2 regions of the Promicromonospora vindobonensis genome follow, and region 1 is predicted to be linked to the other one. Evidence: predicted binding sites of a transcription regulator. Region 1 holds the regulator's gene; the other holds the start of a gene.
The links. Region 1 encodes HspR, which represses chaperone genes until heat shock. Its sites were predicted from a motif close to AAGTTGAGTCNNNNNGACTCAACTT; they were not measured.
Positions count from the first base shown of each region.

Region 2: a site for HspR is predicted at 1,903-1,927, ahead of ACFS27_RS25810 (Hsp20/alpha crystallin family protein). Genes of this name have one in related genera too.

Region 1 is NZ_JBHUOG010000001.1:2,055,805-2,059,004, forward strand. Features, by position in the region: gene ACFS27_RS09340 (sigma-70 family RNA polymerase sigma factor) at 1-203, opposite strand, end outside; gene ACFS27_RS09345 (hypothetical protein) at 422-1,219, shown strand; gene ACFS27_RS09350 (DUF1540 domain-containing protein) at 1,344-1,652, opposite strand; gene ACFS27_RS09355 (heat shock protein transcriptional repressor HspR) at 1,813-2,265, opposite strand; gene ACFS27_RS09360 (DnaJ C-terminal domain-containing protein) at 2,360-3,200, opposite strand, start outside.
Region 2 is NZ_JBHUOG010000002.1:2,801,258-2,804,457, forward strand. Features, by position in the region: gene ACFS27_RS25795 (hypothetical protein) at 1-239, shown strand, start outside; gene ACFS27_RS25800 (dsRBD fold-containing protein) at 249-755, opposite strand; gene ACFS27_RS25805 (S66 family peptidase) at 859-1,860, shown strand; gene ACFS27_RS25810 (Hsp20/alpha crystallin family protein) at 1,963-2,382, shown strand; gene ACFS27_RS25815 (family 16 glycosylhydrolase) at 2,658-3,200, shown strand, end outside.

The DNA of each region.
Region 1 (3,200 bases):
GCAGCGCCGCGGGACACGTCGAACGACCGGTGGCGCACCACGGTGTACAGGTACGGACGGAACCCGGTGTCGGGCCCGGCGCCACGACGGAGCATCTCGAACAGCTTGCTGAAGGCGTCCGCGACGACATCGTCGGCGTCCGCTGGTGAGACGTACTGCCGCGCGAGCGCTCGTGCTGCCCCTGCGTGGCGCTCGTAGAGCACGCCAAAAGCGTCGCGGTCACCTGATCTGACCTGCAGGATCAGTTCCGCGTCGCTTGGGGTTCCCCCCGTGCTGCTCTCGGCTTGCTTCACGTCTACCCAGACTCTCGGCCGTGTCCTGCCAAAGACTATAGAGCCACACCGCGATTCTAGGGGCTGAAAAAAACATTTCCTGGGTGACCGTCGGGTGAAGTGCGGTACACCACCCCTGAAGGTGCGTCATGATTGATCCCCGTGAGGGTTCCTTCATCATGAGCGAGTCACAGCAGGAGGCGCGGGTGCGTGTGCATGACCTGCGTGAGCGGTGGCGCGCTACCAGTCTGGCGTCCGTCTGGATCCGGCCGAACGACTGGGAGCACCCAGCCGCGGAAGCGCTTGCCGAAGCACTGGCAGAGGGCCGTGGAGTGATCGCGCCCGCAGAACGTCTGGGAGCTGCCCGGGCGGACGTGGGCGCGGGCATCACCGAGGCGCTGGACGACGTGGCGTGCCTCTACGCCGCGTTCGGCCGCCCTACCGACGTGGGGGCGTTGCGCGCAGCGGCGATCGGCTGGGTCGGCGCACGCGAGCGCGTCCCGTACCAGGTGGCCACGCACGATCCGTCGACCGGCCTACCGACGGGCGAGTACCTGGGCGAGCGGTTGCGCGAGACCTACGGCACGGCGCAGCGCAGCGGTACGACCGCTGGAGCCTCCCACTGCCTGCTCGTGCTCGACGTCGGCCTCGACAGCCTCGACACGTGGCAACGGCTCGCGCGCTCCGCGGCGATCGGCCGCACCCTGCACCAGGTCTTCGGCGAGGGCCATCCAATGGCCGCTGTCGACGACGGCACCTTCGTGGTGCTGTGCGAGCGCGGCCCGACGACCGCGGAGCTGGGCCAGTCGCTGCGCCGCGTCGTGGAGCGCAACGCCGAGGTGCTCGGCCTCACCACAGAGGTACGCAGGCCGACCCGGGTATGGGTGGAACGCCTGCCCGGCACGCACGACGACGCGCTGTTGCTGCTCGACCACCTGGCTCGCTGAGGTTTCCGAACCCGCTGAGGCCTCCGAACTCACCCAGCAAGAGCGCCTGCTCAACGTCGAGCAGGCGCTCTGCTTCGTACCGGGCCGGTCAGCCCTCCAGGACGGGCTTCCGGAAAAAGTCCCGTCAACCCTCCTGGAAGGTGAGGCAGTCGGCGTGCCCCGGGTCGTCCGGACCCGCACCCACCCGGATCGACGGGGCGCTGCACTCCAGGTTGTCGTTGTGCGTGCACTCACCGCGCTGGCAGGCACCGACGTGGGCGATGACCTTTTCGAGACCGCCCTTGGTGCTCAGCGGGATGAACGTGGCGCAGGAGGCGTCGCCCCTGTGCCCGGCGATGGTCACGGCGCCTGCGTGGCAGCCGTGGTCGTGGTTGTAGCCGCATCCGTCGATCGAGCACTCGGCTACCTCGGGCATTTCCATCAGCGTGCTCATGGCTCACTCCTCGCGTGGTGCGCTGAGACATCTCCGATAGGCCGATCCTATTCCGGAAATGCAGAACCCGTAGAGCAAGGAATGCCTTACCTATTCTGCCCGTATTTCTCGATTAACGAAAGAATTGCGTTGCCGAAATTACGGTCCGCAGCGAGGACGCTCAACCCTCGCGGCGCGGAGACGGCCGCCAGAGCACTACCGCGCCGCCGCCGACGGCGCGGTGCTCGAGGTCGACCCGCATCGCCGTGCTGCGAACCCGCTGCCCGCGCTGCACCACTACGACGTCGCCGGCGTCCGGGCCGGCAGCGAACACGCGGCCTTCCTCCTGGACCCGCATCAGCAGGTCACTCAGGCGCTCCTCCAACACCGAGACGTGCGCCTCCAGGTCGAGGATGCGCTTGATCCCTGCGAGGTTGATGCCCTCGACCTGCGCGAGCCGCTGCACCTGGAGCAGACGCGCCACGTCCCGGCGCGAGTACCGGCGGCCCCTGCCGCGGGTGCGCCGGGGCACCACCAGGCCGAGGCGGTCGTACTGCCGCAGCGTCTGCGGGTGCATGCCCGCGAGGCTGGCGGCCTTGGAGACGGTGAGCACGGGTGCGTCGTCGTCAACCATGCACTCCTCCCCCTGTCTCGTTCGCTCTGCTTATACGTGCGGGCAGGCTAACCGACCTCGGCGCGGTGGGACATATGCCCCACCGCGCCGACAGTCATTCCGCCGCCCGTTCGGCCAGCCCTGCGCGTACGTCCTCGCCGTCGCTCTCTGCGGCAAACGTCTCGAGCGCCTGTCTCGCCTTCTTGCTGAGCTTTTGCGGGACGACCACCTGAACGCTCACGAGCAGGTCGCCGTTCGCGGTCGCCGTCTGCACACCACGCCCCTTGACGCGGAGCACTCTGCCCGACGGTGTCCCAGCGGGCACCTTCAGCCGTACGGTCGCACCGTCGAGGGTCGGCACCTTCAGGGTGGTGCCGAGGGCTGCCTCCGCGAACGTGACGGGCACGGTCATGCGCAGGTCGAGCCCGTCCAGCGTCCAGACCGGATGGGGCGCCACGTGCACGGTGACCACCAGGTCGCCTGGCGTGCCCCCGCCGACACCCGGCTTGCCCTTGCCACGGAGACGAAGCTTCTTGCCGTCGTTGATGCCCGCAGGGACCCGGGCCGTGATGGTGCGGCCGTTGACCTCCAGCTCGGCGGTCGTGCCCTCCACCGCCGCGCGGAACGGCAGGGTGACCTGCGCGACGATGTCGGCGCCCTGGGTCGGCGCGGTGAACCCCGTGGGGCCCGCCGAACCGTAGCCGGGCCTTGCTCCACCGAACATGGAGCCGAGGATGTCCTCGAAGCCCGGCCCCGCGTTCCCGCCCTGCGTGTAACGGACACGTGGTCCGCCCCGCCCGGCCGCCCCCTGGCCGCCACCGAACATGGCGCCCATGATGTCCTCGAAGCCGCCCGCACCGGCGCCGCCGGGGCCCGCGGAGAAGCGTGCGCCACCCGCCATGGCACGCACGGCGTCGTACTGGCGGCGCTGCTCCGGGTCGGACAGCACCGCGTAG
Region 2 (3,200 bases), on a different contig from region 1:
TCTTGCTGCCGGACGGCGTCTCGACGTCGGCGATGCGCATCGACCAGCTCCTCGACGGCAGCCCTGCGAACGCCTTCTGGTGCGACAACTTCGGCGTGCTCCAGGCCGACTACATCGAGACGTTCCCCGACGGCAGCCAGATCACCGGGGTCTCGTGGCGCACCACGTGGGAGGGCATCGAGCCGTGGCTGGACGCCGAGGTGCGTGCCGCGCTGTGCGCCTCCGGCATCCTTGCGTAGTCCGTGGAGCTACCGGTGGACGTGTGCCTTGTGCCCGACCGCCGCCGAGACGTCCTTCTCCGCCACGGCGAGCAGGCGGTCGGCCAGCCGGCGCAGCGCCCGGCCGGCGGCGAGCTCGTCGCCGATCAGCGGCACCTCAGGGTCCTCCGGTGCCTTCCTGGCGTGCCCGACGCCGCGCAGCGCGTCCGACGGGCCGTTCATCACCGTGGCCTCCGCCGTCGTGCTGCCCCCTGACTCGACCACTGTGATCCGCACGTCCCAGGTGAGCGCGCGCCCCTGCCGCACCTCGCCCGGTCCCGCCGGCTCACCCGGCACACCGAGAGCCGCCCGGGCCGCCGGATCGACGACGGTGTCGGCGCCGGGGTAGACGAGCGTCTCCTCGCCCGTGTCCGACCACCTCACCCGGTAGGGCGGCGTGCCGTCGGCATGGGGGCACTCGGTGATCACGCCGTCGCGCACCGCGCCGCCGACCACACCCGAGGCCGTGACTATCCGGTCGCCCACTGCTGCCTTCATCGGGTCCTCCTCGCGTCGTTGCGAACCCTTCCATCATCGCCCCGGATACCGGTCTGCGGCACCCTCACCGGGACGGCCGGCACGGTGACCATAGGCTCAGGGCATGTCAGCGCACGCACAGACCCGCCTTCCGCCCAGGCTCCGGGCCGGCGACACCCTCCGGGTGGTCGCGCCGGCCATGTCGCGGGCGATGATCATGGAGCACGACAACACCCGGTGGATCGACGAGCGGTTCGCCGCCATGGGTCTCACCCTCACGTTCGGTGCGCACGTCGACGAGGACGACCAGTTCCGCAGCGGCTCGATCGAGCACCGGGTGGCGGACCTGCACGCCGCGTTCGCCGACCCCTCCGTCGCCGGGATCCTCACCGTGATCGGCGGGTTCAACAGCAACGAGCTGCTCCCCCACCTGGACTTCGACCTCATCGCGGCCCACCCGAAGGTCTTCTGCGGGTACTCGGACATCACGGCGCTGCAGAACGCGATCCTCGCCCGCACGGGCCTGGTCACCTACTCGGGCCCGCACTGGTCGAGCTGGGGCATGCGCGACCACTTCGAGCCGACCGGCGACTGGTTCAGGGCCGCGGTCATGGAGGACGCCCCGATCGCCGTCAAACCCGCGCAGGCGTGGACGGACGACCCCTGGTTCATGGACCAGGACACCCGCACGCCCGTCCCGAACGAGGGCTGGTGGCCGCTGTGCCCAGGGCAGGCGTCGGGTCGGGTCGTCGGCGGCAACCTCGCCACGCTCGGCCTGCTGCAGGGCACCGCGTACATGCCGTCTCTCGACGGCGCGCTCCTGTTCGTCGAGGACGACTTCGAGTCGGACGCCGCTCACGTCGCGCGCACCCTCACCTCGCTGCTCCAGCAGCCCGGCGCCGACGGCATCACCGGCCTCGTGATCGGCCGGTTCCAGGGCACCTCCGCGGTGACCCGCGCGGCCCTCGACGAGATCGTCGCGCGCCAGCCGGCGCTGCGGGGCAAGCCAGTGCTGGCCGGCGTGGACTTCGGGCACACGAGCCCGCTGCTCACGCTCCCGGTCGGCGGGACCGCTGAGGTCGCCGTCGCAGGGGACGCGACGAGCCTGACCATCACCCGGCACTGACGGCGGCTGACCGCAGCCCTCGTCCGCCGTCGGCGAACCCGGAAATTGAGTCGGGTCGACTCAGGTTGAACTGATCATCAACCCCATCCGGAGGAGAACATCATGACCGCCGTTCTGACCCGTTCACCGTTCGCCCAGACCTGGCTCCGCGACCCGTGGAGCCCGCAGTCAGCCGTCGCCGAGGGCCCCGTGCCCGCTGCCGACGTCTACCGCGAGGGCGAGGACCTCGTCGCCCGCCTCGACCTGCCGGGTGTCGACCCGGCCACCGACATCACCGTCGAGGTCGAGGGGCGCAAGCTCGTCGTGCGCGGCGAGCGCAAGGACCAGCGTTCGGAGGAGTCCGAGGGCCGCCGCATCTCGGAGGTCCGCTTCGGCTCCTTCCGCCGCACGGTCACGCTGCCGAAGACCGTGGACGGCGACGCCGTCCGCGCGTCCTACGACGCCGGCGTGCTGACGGTCACCGTCCCTGGCGTCTTCGCCGGCACGACGCCGCAGCGCATCGAGGTCACCACCGCCGCCTGATCACGTCAGCGGCACCACGACGGCGTCCGACCGCTCCCCGCGGCCGGGCGCCGTCCGCATGCGCGGGCCACGCCGCCGTGGGACGACCGTGGGGAAAACCCGTATGTGCTGATCAGGCCGTTGTGAACCCGGTATGGCACACCGATACTTTTCGTGAGTACTCGTCGGCTCTCACGCACCGCCGTGGCACACCGGAGTGCACGTGCGACTGCCGCAGTCATGCCTGTCGCGCGGCTCCGTGCGGTGGGGGGAACACGTTCGCGAAGGAGCGTTCGATGCGTAGCACGAGACACCGCACGACCCGCACTGTCCTGACGGCGACCGCCGCCCTGACCCTCGTCCTGTCGGCCTCGCTCGTCGCCTCCGCGGCCACGGCGAAGGCGCCGGACGCCGTGGCGGCACCCGACACGGGCCCTGCCTCGTCAGCGTCCGACACCTCCGCCGCTGCCGCCGCGCTGACCTGGTCGGACGAGTTCGACGGGCCGGCGGGCGCCGCCCCGAACCCCGCCAACTGGAACCTGGAGACCGGCGCGGGCGGCTGGGGCAACAACGAGCTGCAGAACTACACCAGCTCCCGGCAGAACTCGGCGCTCGACGGGAACGGGAACCTCGTCATCACCGCCCGCCAGGACGGCAACGGCGGCTACACCTCGGCGCGGATGACGACCAAGGGCAAGGTCCAGCCGCAGTACGGGCACCTCGAGGCCCGGATCAAGATCCCACGCGGCCAAGGCATCTGGCCCGCGTTCTGGATGCTCGGCGGTCAGTTCCCCGGCACGCCGTGGCCGAACTCCGGCGAGATCGACATCATGGAGAAC